DNA from 4 places in the Rhizobium sp. SJZ105 genome. Region 2 is predicted to be linked to each of the others. Evidence: predicted binding sites of a transcription regulator. Region 2 holds the regulator's gene; each other region holds the start of a gene.
The links. Region 2 encodes LexA, which represses DNA repair genes until DNA is damaged. Its sites were predicted from a motif close to TGTTCNNNNTGTGTTCNG; they were not measured.
Positions count from the first base shown of each region.

Region 1: the regulator LexA is predicted to act here: its motif matches at 1,565-1,582, upstream of FB593_RS13965 (putative DNA modification/repair radical SAM protein).
Region 3: the regulator LexA is predicted to act here: its motif matches at 2,463-2,480, upstream of dnaE (DNA polymerase III subunit alpha).
Region 4: the regulator LexA is predicted to act here: its motif matches at 2,277-2,294, upstream of FB593_RS23850 (ImuA family protein).

Region 1 is NZ_VIUP01000003.1:381,811-386,012, reverse strand. It holds gene FB593_RS13970 (UdgX family uracil-DNA binding protein) at 1-327, opposite strand, end outside; gene FB593_RS13965 (putative DNA modification/repair radical SAM protein) at 327-1,559, opposite strand; gene greA (transcription elongation factor GreA) at 1,781-2,257, shown strand; gene FB593_RS13955 (glycosyltransferase family 4 protein) at 2,349-3,404, shown strand; gene FB593_RS13950 (Lrp/AsnC family transcriptional regulator) at 3,436-3,903, opposite strand; gene trxB (thioredoxin-disulfide reductase) at 4,158-4,202, shown strand, end outside.
Region 2 is NZ_VIUP01000001.1:524,973-529,174, reverse strand. It holds gene FB593_RS02685 (ComEC/Rec2 family competence protein) at 1-908, shown strand, start outside; gene FB593_RS02680 (glutathione S-transferase family protein) at 925-1,608, opposite strand; gene lexA (transcriptional repressor LexA) at 2,049-2,771, opposite strand; gene FB593_RS02670 (VOC family protein) at 2,983-3,864, shown strand; gene kdsA (3-deoxy-8-phosphooctulonate synthase) at 3,864-4,202, shown strand, end outside.
Region 3 is NZ_VIUP01000001.1:631,121-635,322, reverse strand. It holds gene proS (proline--tRNA ligase) at 1-80, shown strand, start outside; gene FB593_RS03175 (lipoprotein-releasing ABC transporter permease subunit) at 203-1,510, shown strand; gene FB593_RS03170 (ABC transporter ATP-binding protein) at 1,526-2,209, shown strand; gene dnaE (DNA polymerase III subunit alpha) at 2,693-4,202, shown strand, end outside.
Region 4 is NZ_VIUP01000012.1:52,914-57,115, forward strand. It holds gene ligD (DNA ligase D) at 1-1,621, opposite strand, end outside; gene FB593_RS23850 (ImuA family protein) at 2,353-3,111, shown strand; gene FB593_RS23855 (DNA polymerase Y family protein) at 3,029-4,202, shown strand, end outside.

The sequences.
Region 1 (4,202 bases), on a different contig from region 2:
GGAAACATCCGCATCGGACTTGAACTGCAACAGGGCGCGATCCCGCTTCAGCCGCCACAGCAACCGGTAAAGCAGTGCGAAACGACCCGGATCGCTATGACAGATAATCGCTTGCGCCAACGTCACGAAGGAGGCTGGAACGGACACCTGCACGTCATCCGCACGGGCCGCCGGCAAAGGCTCTCCGGCAAAATCGAGAAGCCCGCCTTTCTCATCCCGCAACCGCCAGTCAATCGCCTCCGGCGGCACATTGGCGGCGAGAGCCGCGCGCGCCGCATCACGCCACTCGCCGAAATCGCCCCGCCCTTCCAGAACCGGGCCGTACATCACAGCAGCGATAATTGTTCGGGCTGCGGAGCAAACATCGCTCGCAAATCCGGCCGTTCGGTCAGCTTGCCCGGCGTCCAGCCGTCGGCAACGATGAAGGCCTTCACCTTTTTCAGGGAAACGCCGAAGCGGGCGATATCCTCCAGCCGCAATCGGCGAAACCGGCGTGAAGACAGGATCGAGGCGACCGTCTTGGTACCGAAGCCGGGCACGCGCAGCAATATTTCGCGATCCGCCACGTTCACGTCCACTGGAAAACGGTCGCGATTTTTCAGCGCCCAGGCAAGCTTTGGATCTATATCTAGATCGAGCATTCCGTTACCGCCGATCGCGGTTATTTCACCAATGTCGAACCCATAAAAACGATAAAGCCAGTCGGCCTGATAAAGCCTGTGTTCCCGCATCAAAGGCGGCTTGATGAGCGGCAGGTTCTTCGACGAATCCGGAATGGGGCTGAAAGCCGAATAATAGACGCGCCGCAAACCATAGCTGCCATAAAGCCGGGCGCTGGTGGACAGAATGGTGCTGTCATCAGCCCCATCCGCCCCAACGATCATCTGCGTGCTCTGTCCGGCAGGCGCAAAACGTTTGGTCTTTCGCGTCCTGACAGTCGGCTCCCCCGCCTCCTCGATCTTCAGGCGGATATCAGCCATCGAGCGGCGAATATTGGCGGGCTGCTTTTCCGGCGCAAAACGGCTGACGCCGCTATCAGTCGGCAATTCGATGTTGATCGACAGCCGGTCGGCGTAAAGCCCCGCTTCCTCAATAAGCTTTGGCGATGCTTCGGGAATGGATTTCAGATGGATGTAGCCGCGAAAGCCATGCGTGACGCGCAGTTCCCGCGCCACCCGCACCATCTCTTCCATCGTATGATCGGAAGAGCGGATAATGCCGGAAGAGAGAAACAGCCCCTCGATATAGTTGCGCCGATAGAACTCCAGCGTCAGCCACACCACCTCCTCGGCAGTAAACCGCGCCCGCTCGACATTGCTCGAAGAACGATTGATGCAATAGGCGCAATCATAGATACAGAAATTGGTGAGCAAAATCTTCAGGAGCGAAATGCAGCGCCCGTCCGGCGCATAGGCATGGCATATGCCCGACCCCTCCGTGGAGCCAAGTCCGCCGGATGCAGCAGAGCTGCGTTTCGTCGTGCCGCTGGAGGCACAGGACGCATCGTATTTGGCCGCATCGGAAAGAATGGCTAGCCGTTGCCTGATTGACTTCTTCATGGTTATGTTCACTATATGTTCTATTGAAAAATGTCAATCTCATCTGTTAAAGCCCTGAACGAATGCAAGAAAATGCCCGTCTCAAATTTGCTGGCATTTCGTTGTCGTCTTCTGATATAGTCGGCTTAGTTATGATTTTGGCATGGTTCCGGAGTTCCCCTCCGGAACCTGTTTCTTTTTGTGTCTGCAAGTAAAGCGACAGGACTGCGAAGGATAAAAAAATGGTAGAAAAAGTACCGATGACGCACGGTGGATTCATCAAGCTGCAGGAGGAGCTGCGCTTTCGCCAGCAGGAGGAGCGTCCCCGTATCATCGAGGCAATTGCGGAGGCGCGCGCCCATGGCGACCTTTCGGAAAATGCCGAATACCACGCTGCCAAGGAAGCCCAGAGCCATAACGAAGGCCGCATCACTGAACTCGAAGACTTGACCGCACGCGCGGAAGTCATCGACCTTTCCAAGATGTCCGGTTCCAAGATCAAGTTCGGCGCCACCGTCAAGCTTATCGACGAGGATAGCGACGAGGAGAGAATCTATCAGATCGTTGGCGACCAGGAAGCCGATGTGAAGGCTGGACGCATTTCCATTTCCTCGCCCATCGCCCGCGCCCTCATCGGCAAGGAAGTCGGTGACAGCATCGAAGTCAACGCACCGGGCGGCGCCAAGGGTTACGAGATTCTCGCCGTACAGTGGGGCTGATCTGCCCTTTCATGCAATGCGCCCCTCGGGCGCATTGCATTGATATCCTGAACTGAACATCCTGCCTTAGCCGCAAAGACGGAAGCCCATCTTGTCCCACGCCAGTCTGAAAGATGTGCAGGTGCTTGCGCCGAACTTCAAGCGCAGGCTCTCCGGCGTTACCTCCACCATCGTGCAGCTTATTCCGGTACAAAACCGGCTGGGTCAGAAAGTGGGCGTCATCGGCCCGGGCCTGCCGCAGCATCTGCCACATGTTCGCTTCCGTGATCTGTGGCGGCTCTGGCAAAACGGCCCGCTCAGCGGTCCGCGCATATGGCACGCCCGCCGCAATCTCGAAATGTTGCCGGGCATTCTCATGCGTGACGTGCTGCGCATGAAGGTGAAGCTGATGTTCACCTCGGCGGCGCAAAGGCGACATTCCGCCTATACCCGCTTTCTGATTTCAAAAATGGATGCGGTCGTCGCGACAAGCGGCCGCTCAGGCTCGTTTCTGGAAGTACCACACAGCGTCGTCATGCATGGCGTCGATACCGAGCTGTTTCATCCCGCAACCGGCCCGGAGGATACGATCGCTTCGACCGGCCTGCCGGGGCAATTTCTCATCGGATGTTTCGGACGGGTGCGCCACCAGAAGGGAACAGACCTTTTCGTGCGCGCCATGATCGAACTTCTGCCCGACTATCCCGAATGGACGGCCGTCATCTCCGGCCGCGTGACCGCAGAGCACAAGGCCTTCGCCGACAAGCTCATGGCCGATGTCGCAGCAGCCGGTCTTGCGGACCGCATAGCGTTTCAGGGCGAGGTGGACGACATCAAGCCCTGGTATCGGCGGCTAACCCTCTATGTCGCACCGTCACGCAACGAGGGCTTTGGCCTGACACCACTGGAAGCAATGGCTTCCGAGACGGCTGTCGTTGCCAGCAATGCCGGCGCTTATGAGGAAATGATCGTCAAGGGCGAGACCGGCATGGTCGTTGAGGCCGGCGACTACGCGTCCCTGCGGGATGCCATTAAAACCTATCTTGCCGATCCTGCTCTCGCCAGGGACCATGCCCGTGCCGGACTTTCGCATGTGCGCACTGCATTTCCGCTGGAAAAAGAGGCGACGAGCCTCGGCACGATCTATGACGCGTTGCGGCGCGGGTAAGCGCCGGCGCAATCACTCAAAGGTCCGCCGATCAAATTTCCACCAGACCGACGCGCTTGACCTGACGGATGGTGAGCATGGTGCGCACGGTGTCGACGTTTTCGTCCGCTGTCAGAACCTCGATGACGAAATCCTGAAACTCGGTCAGGTTTCTGGCGATGCAATGCAGAAGGAAATCGCTTTCGCCGGATACCATCCAGGCCTGGCGCACCAGCGACCATCCGGCCGTCGCCGCTGCAAAGGCTTTCAGATTGCTGTCCGACTGGCGTTTGAGGCCGACCATGCAGAAGGCAACCAGATCGAAACCGAGCTTCGGCGCGTTCAACATGGCGTGATAACCCTCGATCACGTCGGCTTCTTCCAGCTTGCGGACGCGCCTGAGGCACGGCGGCGCGGAAATACCGACCCGTTCGGCCAGCTCCACGTTGGTCATGCGCCCGTCGCGCTGCAATTCGCGCAGGATTTTCAGATCGATGGCATCGAGTTCGACGCTGGTCACGGAGAGGTTCCTCGTTAAGCCGGAGAACTTCCTTGTACTACCAGGCGCAGGATTCGCAACAATATGCCGCCGGCCGGTCACAAAATTGCGCGCGCATCCACAACTGCCTTGTTGGTAACGCAAGGCTGCCCTTGAATAAAGGCACTAGACAACCTTAAATACCGGGCAACGAAGGGGTTGCGGCCTGTCCACCGTGCTGCGGCTGGAATGTTCTGCTGCCGAAAGGCCCCGCTACTTTAAAAAGGATTGTTTCCATGTCTGCCCGCCACACCAAGGTATTGATCATTGGCTCTGGTCCC
Region 2 (4,202 bases):
CAATGCTGCTGATGCCCTTCGGGCTCGACGCGCCGTTCCTGAAGATCATGGGTTATGGCATGGCACTCGTCATCGAGGTTGCAAACGAGGTGGCCTCCTGGGGCGGCAGCGCAGCGACTGGGCGTCCGCATGGCTGGTTTGTCGGTTTGGCTTCGGTGGGTTTCCTGCTGCTGACATTGCTGCGCAGCCGGCTTGCGCTTCTTGGCATCCCGTTTCTGCTCTTCGCCTTCGGCGTGTCGGCAGTTACGGCCTATCGTGATCTACCGGATCTATTGATTCACGAGGACGGCGAATTGGTGGCACTCGTGGAGGACGGCAAGGTCTCAACCACAAAAGCCCGTCCGCAGGGCTTCGTTTACGGCCAGTGGCAAAGGGCGCTGCTGCTGCCGGAAAAAACCGTGCCGCCAGATTTTATAAATGGTGAGAGCATGGCAAATACTGCTGGTTCTGACTCGAGATCGAAACTGTCGCCCGAAGACATGGCTGTGGTGGTACGCGAGATGACGGCGGCGCTCAAAGACGCCAAAGTTGGCGTCTTCACCTGCAGGAAAGACATATGGTGCGTAGCGAGCGCCGCAAGCGGAGAGTGGATCGTCGTTCTGGACGATGGCCGCTTCGCCGGAAAAGCCTGCGATATTGCCGATATCGTCGTTGTTTCCCGCAGAACCTCTTTTTCGCAGTGCCGCTCGGGTGCACTCCTGCTCAGCCGTGACATCTTGCGGCGTCTCGGTTCTGTGGAAATAGATTTTGCTAACAAGAGGGAGGAGGGTGTGGCGAGCGGGCTGCGCGCCGCAATCGCCGGAACGGACAGGCCCTGGAGCCAGCACCGTTATTACGACTGGAAAAGCGGACGTTTCGACCGTGATCTGCCGCAGCCCATCATCCGGCTGCTGGCGGCGTCGCAATGACAGCCGCCAGCATGGATCATCGGGCCTTGGCGCGCAAATCTTCAGTCAATTCGCCGATCTCGCCAACTTCCTCTTCATGACCAGCGTCGCGCCAGCTCTCCTTCAAACCGGCCTCGTACCATTCTTGCATGGCAGGCAGGGCGAGCAGCCGGTCGCAATAGGCTTTCGCTGCTGGCGAAAGATCCGCGCTGCCATAGGTCTGGAAACGGAATGCAACCGGGCAGAAGAAAGCATCGACCGCCGTGAACTTTTGACCGGCGAGATATGGCCCGCCGAATTTTGTGAGACCCTCGCTCCACAACGCATCGATCCGCTTTATATCGGCTTTAAGCCCGGCATCGCCGCCCCTGGGTTTGACCCGAATGCCCACCGACATGGGATAGAGATTGCGCAGCGAGGAAAAGCCGGCATGCATCTCACTTGCGGCCGAACGCGACCAGGCCCTCGCATGCTTGTCGCTTGCCCAGACACCCTGGTGTCTTTCGGCAAGATATTCGACGATCGAAAGCGTTTCCCAAACCGTCATACCCTCGTCGACCAGGCAGGGCACCTTGCCCGTCGGCGAAAAGGAGGAGAAGGAGACGCCTTCGCCGAACGGAATGAGCTTTTCATCAAAGGCGATACCGAGCGTGCGCATCAATACCCACGGCCGCAGCGACCATGAAGAATAGTTCTTGTTGGCTATATAAAGATCGTACATCGCGTATCTCCCGGATATGACGCGTATTTCTACACCTGCCAAGCGTTCACGGAATATCGAAAATTATCCATGGCTCCCATAAACGCCGTTGATGAATGGTGATGTGGGGTCACTGAGAGCGCGGCTTGCGATAAGTCACCCTTTGGTGACTACTAAAATCTGACTGCGCAACACGACAGAACAACGTCGCTAAAAAACAGCGGATGGGATCGCTTCGACAATTACAGCGAGCAGCCCATTCGCCACCACGCCTGTAGCGAAACCGAAGCATCTTTATGGAGCAGGAACTTAGTTTGGAAAGGGCAACGCGCATAGGCTGAATGGCGCATATCCTCGTGCACCCGCTAAAGCACGCCACGTTTGGAAACAGCCAAACCATATATAGGCGCCATCTTCACGATGACGCCTAATGTAAAGTGAGCACGTTCGGTTCGATAAGATCAATGGTAGCGGCGGATCAGCCCCACCAGCTTGCCCTGAATTTTCACCCGGTCGGGCCCGAAAATACGGGTCTCATAGGCTGGGTTTGCCGCCTCGAGCGCAATGGAGGCACCCTTGCGGCGGAAGCGCTTCAGCGTGGCTTCCTCGTCATCCACCAGAGCCACAACGATGTCCCCGGGATTGGCGGTGTTGCCGTTGCGGATGATGACTGTGTCGCCGTCGAAAATGCCGGCCTCGATCATCGAATCACCCTTGACCTCAAGAGCGTAATGTTCGCCCGTGCCAAGCATGTCTACTGGCACGGCCACATCATGGGTGTTGTTCTGGATGGCGGAAATCGGCACGCCCGCAGCGATGCGGCCCATGACCGGCACGGTGACAGCCCCGCCCAGATCGTTGGCCGGCGTCTTGGGGGCAGGGGCCGGTTCCGGCGTCTTGGGCTTGCCAAGGCTGCCTTCGATAATGCTCGGCGAAAAGCCGCGCTGCGGCCTTGCACCCGGCGTATAAGCCTCGGGCAGCTTGATGACTTCCAGCGCCCGAGCTCTATTCGGTAGCCGACGAATGAACCCGCGCTCTTCGAGAGCGGTTATCAGGCGGTGGATGCCGGATTTCGAAGCAAGATCGAGTGCGTCCTTCATTTCATCGAAGGAGGGCGGCACGCCGGACTCTTTCATTCGTTCATGAATGAAGAGAAGCAATTCCTGCTGTTTGCGCGTGAGCATGAGGAAAACACCCTTTAGAATCGTAGTGGAAGTCGCGAAACAAATACAGAACGAACACTATATGTTCCATATGTGTTCTGCAATCCCCTAAAATTTCGTGAAGGTGCCATCCGTTGCTGTGATGATTTGCCTCATAGCACGCAATTGTGCTTTTGTGCGGTCAAACCCGTCCCGGCATGCTCCGAGCGGAAGGCCAGCAGGATACATTTTCATGACGAAACCCTATAGCGTCGACCATCTCGTTTTGCCCGTGGAAGTCATAGGCGTCGCCGTGAAGCGCCTCGTCAGTCTTGGCTTTACGGTTGCGCCGGAGGCTCTGCATCCTTTCGGCACCCAAAATGCCTGCGTATTTTTCGCCGATGGCACCTATCTGGAGCCGCTCGCAATTGCTGATCCGGCTAAATATAATGCCTCAATAGAGAGGGGTGATGTATTCACCGGCAGGGATGTGGCCTTCCGGCAACGGGACGGGCAGGAGGGTTTTTCGGCTCTTGTTGCCAAGACTGAAGACGCCTTGGTTGACCATGAGCGGTTTCGGGCAGCCGGCCTTTCGGCGGGCGATGTTTTCGAGTTTTCGCGGCCTGTTCGGATGCCGGATGGCTCGCAAGGCGAGGCGGCGTTCCGGCTGGCTTTTGCGGCAAGCGGGGCGGCCGCGGATTTCTTTTTGTTCAGTTGTCAACGGCTTCAAGCCCTTCCGGGCGATCGCACCATGCTGGAGCGCCACGCCAATGGTGTCACCGGCCTCAGTGAAATCGTCCTGTTTACCGGCGGCGATGCGAAGGTGGCGGGCCTGATCGAGACGGTGTTTGGCTGTGAAGGCAAATGGTCTCCGGGCGGTGATATGGTTTTCGCGACCGGCAATGCCAGCATCAGATTGACCGGAAAACCGCCTTTCGGCGGGCAGACCCTGAATGCTCAGGATGGCAACGAAGGCGGATTGCGCGGCGCGGGCATCGTCTTTTCTTCACACGATCTTGCCGTGACAGAGGCGGTGCTTGCTGCTAATGGCGTGTCCTGCGCAAAAGCGGACGGCCGTCTGGTGGTGCCCGCGGCACCCGGTCAGGGCGTTGCCTTCGCCTTCGAGGAAAAATGATGAGCGTTACGAACAATCTTAAAGTCACTGCCGGCGACGGCGCCAGCAAGGTTTCCTTCTCGAATACCGAGCGGTTTTCGCTGATTGCCGGTCCGTGCCAGATGGAAAGCCGCGAACATGCCTTCATGATCGCTGGCGTCCTGAAGGAGCTTTGCGACAAGCTGGGAATAGGGCTTGTCTACAAGTCCTCTTTCGACAAGGCGAACCGCACTTCGCTTTCCGGAAAACGCGGCATCGGCCTGGATAACGCGATGCAGGTTTTTGCCGATCTCAAGAAGGAATTCGGTTTTCCTGTTCTGACCGACATCCACACGGAAGAGCAATGCGCCGTCGTTTCC
Region 3 (4,202 bases), 110 kb from region 2:
AAGTCGAGGTGAAGGATCGCAAGACCGGCGACCGTGAAACCGTCACAATCGAAGCGGCAATGAACAGGGTGCTTGGCTAAGCGCGAAATGGTGAAAGTGACGAGCGGTTTTCGCCTGAAATCCGCTCCAGCTTTATGAGATCAAGATCAGGGGTCGGTTTTTTGTGAAAACCGGCCTTTCAAGTTCAGATCAGGGAGACGACATGGCAAAAGCCGAGGCTGACAAGGGTGCGGCTCCTTCCGCCCGGGAAAGGACCGCCCGGCCGTTTTCTGCTTTCGAGCGCATGGTGGCCTGGCGCTATCTGCGGTCGCGGCGCAAGGAAGCGTTCATATCCGTCATCGCCGGCTTTTCCTTCGTCGGCATCATGCTGGGCGTCGCGACGCTTATCATCGTCATGGCTGTCATGAACGGTTTTCGCACCGAGCTGATTTCGCGCATTCTCGGCATCAACGGCCATATGATCGTCCAGCCGATCGACCAGCCCTTCAACAATTACGATGAGCTGGCGAAGAAGTTCTCCGCCATTCCGGGCGTGACGATGGCCCTGCCGCTGGTAGAGGGGCAGACATTGGCCTCCGGTCGCGGTGGCGCCGGCTCCGGTGCGCTCGTGCGCGGCGTTCGCCAGGACGATATCGACAAGATCAAGGAAGTCGCCACCAACGTCAAAACCGGCGATCTCGTCGGCTTCATGGCGGGCGACGGGGTTCTGGTTGGCTCAAGGCTTGCCGCACAGCTTGGCGTGACGGCGGGCGACGATATCACCCTCATTTCGCCTGAAGGCGATGTGACGCCGATGGGTGTCAACCCGCGCGTCAAATCCTACAAGATTTCGGGCGTCTTCGAGATCGGCATGTCGGAATATGATGCGTCGATGATCTATATGCCGCTGTCCGAAGCCCAGCTTTATTTCAATGCCGAAGGCCTGGTGCAATCAATCGAGCTTTACGTCAGTCGCCCCGACAATGTAGACGGCATCCGCCCGCTGGTGGAGCAGGCAGCTGAGCGGCAGATCTATATCACCGACTGGAGACAGCGCAACCAGACCTTCTTTTCCGCCCTGCAGGTGGAAAGAAACGTGATGTTCATGATACTGACGCTCATCGTTCTGGTAGCGGCGCTCAACATCATTTCCGGCCTCATCATGCTAGTGAAGGACAAGGGCAGCGATATCGCCATTCTGCGCACCATGGGCGCCAGTTCCGGCGCCGTCATGCGTATCTTCTTCATGACGGGAGCTGCCATCGGTACCGTCGGCACATTCGCCGGTGTGGCACTTGGCGTCATCGTCTGCCTCAATGTGGAATCCATCCGGCAGTTCTTCTCCTGGGTATCGGGCACGGTGCTGTTTGATCCGCAGCTCTATTTCCTCAGCCAGCTTCCGGCCGAAATGGATATCAGCGAGACCATTACCGTCGTCATCATGGCGCTGACGCTTTCTTTCCTGGCAACCATCTTTCCGGCATGGCGGGCTTCCAAGCTCGATCCGGTGCAGGCCCTGCGTTACGAATAAGGACCGCTTCACAATATGGCAAAAAAATCAGTGCTGCGGCTTGCCGGCGTCGAGAGGACCTATGGTCAGGGCGAGACGTCGCTCTCCATTCTGCGCAAGGCCGATTTCGAGTTGAAGAGTGGTGAGATGGTGGCGCTTGTTGCCCCCTCGGGCACCGGAAAATCCACGCTGCTGCATCTCGCCGGGCTTCTCGAGCATCCGGATGCTGGCGAGGTCTTCATCAATGACGCGCCCTGCAATGGTCTGCCGGATGAAAAGCGCACGGCGATCCGCCGCAGCGACATCGGTTTTGTCTACCAGTTCCATCATCTGCTGCCGGAGTTCACGGCGGTGGAGAATGTGATGATGCCGCAGCTCATCGCCGGTTTGACGCAGGGCGAGGCCCGCAAGCGTGCGAGCGCGCTGCTCGATTACATGCGGGTCGGCCATCGCGGCGAACATCGCCCTGCTGAGCTTTCCGGCGGTGAACAGCAACGTGTGGCGATCGCGCGTGCCGTTGCCAACGCACCGCTCCTGCTTCTCGCCGACGAGCCGACCGGCAATCTCGATCCCGAGACCGCGCATTACGTGTTCGATGCGCTGGAAGCGCTGGTGCGCCAGTCCGGCCTTGCCGCACTGATCGCCACCCATAATCACGAGCTTGCCAACCGCATGGACCGCCGCGTGACGCTTGCAGACGGCAAGATCGTAGACTTCTGATCGTGATGCAGTAAGGCGACCATAGCGCCGCCTTTGCGATCTTTTCTGCGGCTGAGTCTGTCTACGTTCAGGTTTCCCGCGAAGCCACTCGTCCTTCCACAATTGAATTTTCACGAACCCGGAGGTGTTTTTGCCTCCGGGTTTTTTTGCTTTGGAGTCAGTGGCTTGCCATTCACGAAGGTGGAACCGCAGCCGATTCTGCCGCGTTAGCAAGGAGACTATCAATAAAAGCCTGTTGACAATCGAACAAAATGAGAACAAAGTTAGAACATAACGAGTAAGGAGAGACCAATGACTGATTTCATCCGTGACGTTGCCGCTTTCGCCTCCATCGCTGTGTTCGTCGCCAGCTTTTCGGTGATCCTCACTGCCCTGTGAAGGGCACACCGGCGCAGAAGCCTGTATAGACGCCGAAAGGCGGTGGACTTTGAAGGCCGAAAATCGGAAAATCGCCCCCTCGATTCAGAATGACAGGATGACGATATGGGCGAGACGGTTACGCGTGGAGAGACCTCTGGCGAAACGCTGAAAACACCCGGTTTCGTCCATCTGCGGGTTCACTCCGCTTACTCCCTGCTTGAGGGGGCTTTACCCCTCAAGAAAATCATGTCCAAGGCCGTTGCAGACGGCCAGCCGGCCATAGCCATTACCGACACCAACAATCTTTTCGTCGCGCTGGAGTTTTCCGAAAAGGCGCGTGATGAGGGCTTGCAGCCGATTATCGGCTGTCAGGTGTCGATCGACATGCAGGATGCGGTGGATGATCGCCGCAATCACAACAGCCACCTTGCCAAGCTTCCAGCCATCGTGCTGCTCGCGGCTGATGCCGGAGGGTACGAGCGGCTGGTGGACCTTATCAGCCGCGCCTATCTGGAGGGCGAAAGCGGTGGCCAGTCCGTGCATATTACCCGTGCATGGCTGGAGGAGGCCTCCAATGCCGGGCTGATCGTTCTGACGGGTGCCTCCGGTGGTCCGGTGGATATGGCTCTGAAGGAAGGGCATACGGCGCAGGCGAGAGAACGCCTGCTGGCGCTGAAATCACTCTTCGGTGACAAGCTTTATATCGAATTGCAGCGTCAGTCCGGTTTCGACCGCGTCCATGAGCGGCGTATGATTGGACTTGCTTATGAACATGATATTCCGCTGGTCGCCACCAACGAGGCCTTCTTCCCTTCGAGGGCCGATTATGAGGCGCATGATGCATTGATGGCGGTGGCGCATAACGCCATCGTTTCGGATGACAGCCGGTTCCGCCTGACCCCCGACCATTATATGAAAAGCCGTGAGGAGATGGCGGAGCTGTTTGCCGACCTTCCGGAGGCACTGGAAAACACCGTCGAAATCGCAATGCGGTGTTCTTATGTGCTGAAGAAGCGTGGGCCGATCCTGCCGCGCTTCACCGGTGCCAGCGACGATCCCGAAGCGGCGCAACGGGCAGAGGCCGAAGAGCTTCGCCGTCAGGCCGTCGAAGGTCTTGATCTTCGCCTTGCGGCCCTCGGCATGGCACCTGGCTACACAGAGCAGGAATATCGCGACAGGCTGGATTTCGAGCTTGGCGTTATCGAACGCATGGGTTTTCCCGGTTACTTCCTGATCGTTGCGGACTTCATCAAATGGGCCAAGCAGCAGGATATTCCAGTCGGCCCCGGCCGCGGATCGGGTGCAGGCTCGCTCGTGGCCTATGCGCTGACCATCACCGATGTCGATCCTCTGCGCTTCTCGCTGCTGTTCGAACGCTTCCTCAATCCCGAACGCGTGTCGATGCCCGACTTCGATATCGACTTCTGCCAGGACCGCCGCGAAGAGGTGATCCGCTACGTGCAGCGCAAATATGGCCGCGAGCAGGTGGCGCAGATCATTACCTTCGGTTCGTTGCAGGCGCGCGCGGCATTGCGCGACGTCGGCCGCGTGCTGGAAATGCCCTATGGACAGGTGGACAAGATCTGCAAGCTGGTCCCCAACAACCCGGCCAATCCGACGCCGCTGTCAAAAG
Region 4 (4,202 bases), on a different contig from region 2:
GCAAACCCTTGAACGCCGCCTGACGCACCAGTCCGTCCGCTGTCCAGCCGGCGAACTGGATTTCGGCGACCAGTTCGGGTTTGACCCAGACGATGTTGGGATCCTTCTTCGGCGCGCCAATTCCGGTAAACGGTGATTTAGCGGCTTCGATCTCGCGGAGTCTTGGCAAGATCGTATCGACCGTTTTGGCACCGAAGCCGGTTCCAACCCGGCCGACATAGACGAAGTGATCACCCCTGAAGACACCGACCAACAGGGAGCGGAACTTACCGTTGGTCTTGGCATAGGCGCCGATGACGACTTCATGGCCAGCGCGGCACTTGGACTTCGCCCAGCTCTCGGTACGGCCCGATTGATAGGGCGCGTCGGCCTGTTTCGAGACGATGCCTTCCAGCGACAGCTTGCACGCCGATCTGAGAACGGCGTCGCCACCGGTTTCGAAATGTTCGACGAAACGCAGGCGTGGGTCCTCGCCGGCATCATCAAGCAGTGTCTGCAGACGTTCCTTGCGTTCGGTCAACGGCAGTTGTCGCAGATCCTCATTGCCCTCGAACAGCAAATCGAAGACGAAGTAGACCAGTTCGTCGGTCTTGCCTTCCGACAGTGCGGCCTGAAGTGCTGCGAAATCCGGCGCGCCGTTTTCATCGAGCGCGCAGATCTCCCCGTCGATGATGGCATCAGGCAAGTTTGCCGCCGATGTCGCAATCGCCGGATACTTGGCCGTCCAGTCCAGGCCCTTGCGGGTCTTCAGCGTCACCTCGCCGTTTTCGATGCGCGTCTGAATGCGGTAGCCGTCGAACTTGATCTCGTGGATCCAACCATCACCTGAAGGCGGGCGTTCGAGCGTTTCGCAAAGCTGCGGCGCAATGAACTCCGGCATCGCGGACTTTGCCGGCTTTTTCGGTGCTGGCTTTCGCTTTGTCGTCGTATCCGCGGCACGTTCCTCCGCCGCCAGTCCATGATTGCTGTCCCAAACGGCATCCGCCTGAACGTCGCCGCTCTGCACCATGAACGGTTTTGGCTTCCTGCCCTTGCCGGCGGCGACCGCCTCCATGGTTCGGCCGGAGGCGACGGAGGTTGCGTTGTCTTCAAGGACAGCCGCGCCATTTTGCTCGACCGAGAAATCGTCGTGATGCTTGATCAGCAGCCAATTTGTGCGCTTGCCGCCGTCGCGATCGTGGCGCATCCGCACCAGCACGAAACTGCCATGCAGCCGCTCACCTTCGAGCGTAAACTTGAAATCACCCTTGGCCAGCGCCTGTTCGGGCGTCTTGTTGCCTTCCGACTCCCAGTAGCCGCGATCCCACAACATCACCGTGCCGCCGCCATATTGGCCCTTTGGGATCGTGCCTTCGAAGTCGCCGTAGTCCAACGGATGGTCCTCGACCTCGACAGCCAAACGCTTGTCGTGCGGATCGAGTGATGGCCCCTTCGTCACCGCCCACGACTTGAAGACGCCATCGAGTTCGAGCCGCAAGTCATAATGCAGCCGCGTGGCGTCGTGTTTCTGAATGACGAAGCGCCTGCGGTTCGACGCCTTCAGTTTCGCAGCGCCGCTCGGCTCCTGCGTCTTCTGAAAATCGCGCTTCTGTTTGTAGGTCGAGAGCTTATCGCTGGCCATGGCAGTCCCCGGTACAAATCCGCCTCCCGCCTCGGATGAAGACGGGATGAGGCACGGGCCGGACAGGTTGGACGCTCGACTGCCGTTTCGTTGGCCGCGACGAGAAACCGGAAAAACCATCGCGTTCGTCATCCCTGTCACGTCCGGTTGACACGACACGCGACCTCACCAAGCAAAAAGCAACAGAATGTCGTTTTGTTCCGAACGGTTATATGCCTTGCTGCTCTCTCCGCCCCGCCGCTGACCTGCATTCCTCGCATGACTGCGCTGCAGCGATGTCTATTTAATAGGCGCGGAAGACCGGTATGATCCCGTTATCGAACTGATGCACCTCCTCCCGCGTCGGTTAGATGTGCGGACGTCCTACTCCTCCTCCCAAGGGCGTTTGCTGGAACGGCAACACTCCTCCTCCCAGTGCTGTTCGGGTATTTTCGAAAAGCCTGCCGCACCTCCTCCCGCGGCAGGCTTTTTCGTTTTGGACCCTACTTGGGCAGCGGCATGTTTTAGGTCCTGCGCAAAACGCGAAAAAAAAAGAGCCCCAGCAGATACTTGGAGCTGGGCGGTTAGGTCACTGATTCGCTTGGTGATTCGCGTGTCGGTGTTTCAGCCAGCCCTAATTTATCCTCTGGACGCCCGCTTGACTCTTTTCCGGCAACGGAACAAAAAGAGAACCTCCATATTTTGAGGGGCATGGAGTCCCTTGCAACGCGAGCTGAGGAGGTCCGTGAACGATGTCGCGCGCCCATAATCCTCGGGTCATCGAGGAACTGAGAGACCGCATCGCCCACCTGGAGGGCAGTGCGGCAAAGAAAGCCATCGTGCTGCCCTTCGGCGTTCGCGAGATGGACGAGCATCTACCGGGAGGCGGGCTATCCTATGGCGCTCTTCACGAGATAGCAGGCGGCGGCGCCGGCACGGTCGATGGAGCCGCAGCGGCATTGTTTGCCGCCGGAATTGCCGCGCGCTCGAAGGGCAAGGTCCTATGGTGCCTCACGAGACCCGATCTGTTTTTCCCCGCTATCGCCCAGGCCGGCCTACATCCCGACCGGGTGATCTTTTGCGAGGGTGACAAGGAGGAGGATGTGCTGGCTTCGATGGAAGAGGGGCTTTCCTTCGGCGGATTGGCTGCAGTGGTCGGGGAACTCGTTCGATTGCCGATGGTGGCATCTCGGCGGCTGCAACTGGCTGCCGAGAAGACCGGAACCATGGGGCTTGTTGTCCGCAGGTGGCGTCGGCAGACGGAGGCGTCGGATTTCGGCAACCCGACGGCCTCCACCACCCGCTGGAGAGTGAGTGTGCTCCCGTCGGAGGCGTTGCCAGTCGCGGGCGTCGGGCGGGCGCGATGGCTGGCGGAATTGATGCGCGTGAAAGCAGGCGAGTGTGCTGAGTTTGAATTAGGAGCCTGTGATGCCAAGGGTCGTGTGTGTCTACTTCCCCACTCTGTCGACAGACCGGATACGACGGCATGGAGAGGGAACCGTGCCAGCTGAACAGCCTCTCGTCGTCATCTCGAAATCAGGCTCCAAACGCTGGGTCTCGGCTGCCGATACCGCCGCGCGCAAACTCGGCCTCAAGCTCGGCATGCCCGTGAGTAAAGCCCAAGCGATCGTTGCCAATCTAACGATGATCAATGCCGATCCGTCCGCCGACGCCGCTGCCCTTGAGCGCCTGGCGCTTTGGGCGCTGTGGCAATACAGCCCTGTCGTCGCCGTCGACGGCGTGGACGGTATCGTCATGGACACGGAGGGCGCCGACCACCTGCAGGGCGGCGAAGATCTGCTGATCTCCGGGTTGGTCAACGGATTAAGAGGACGGGGTCTGACCGCACGTGCCGCCGTCGCCGATACCTGGGGAGCAGCGCATGCGATCACCCGCCTGACGTCGGCGGAGACGACCGTTGTTTCGCTAGGCGGCGTGGCGAAAGCAGTCACGCGACTGCCCATCCACTGTCTCCGGCTCGCCCCGGACACGATCCACGGTTTGCGGGTGATGGGCGTCGAGACGGTCGGGGAACTCTCCGCGATGCCACGCGCGCCCTTGACGCTGCGATACGGCCCGGAGGTCGGTAGGCGGCTGGACCAACTGTTCGGGCGGATGGCAGAACCCATCGAACCTCTACGGACCCCAGAGCTGGTCGAAGCCGCGAAGAACTTTCAGGAGCCAATCGGCGCCGCGGAGACAATCGCCAAATATGTACGCCGACTGGTTGGCGAACTGACATCCAAACTGCAAGAGTGCGGCCTTGGCGTGAGGCGTTCTGATCTTGTCATCCACCGTGTCGACAACACCCGCCAGTGCATTCGAGCCGGATTGGCAAAACCGGTGCGCGATCCCGCTCGGCTGTCGAAGCTGTTGTGCGATCGCATCGAGAAAATCGACCCCGGCTTTGGAATCGAACGCCTGGTGCTGGTCGCCATCATGGCAGAGCCGCTGGAGGAGCGGCAGGTCGCGTCGTCACTCATCGAGGAGCAGGTTGTCGATGTCACGCCGCTTGTCGATATTCTCGGCAACCGTGGCCAGCGTCTCTACCGTGTCACGCCCGTCGCCTCCGATGTTCCCGAGCGGTCGGTGAAGCGGATTG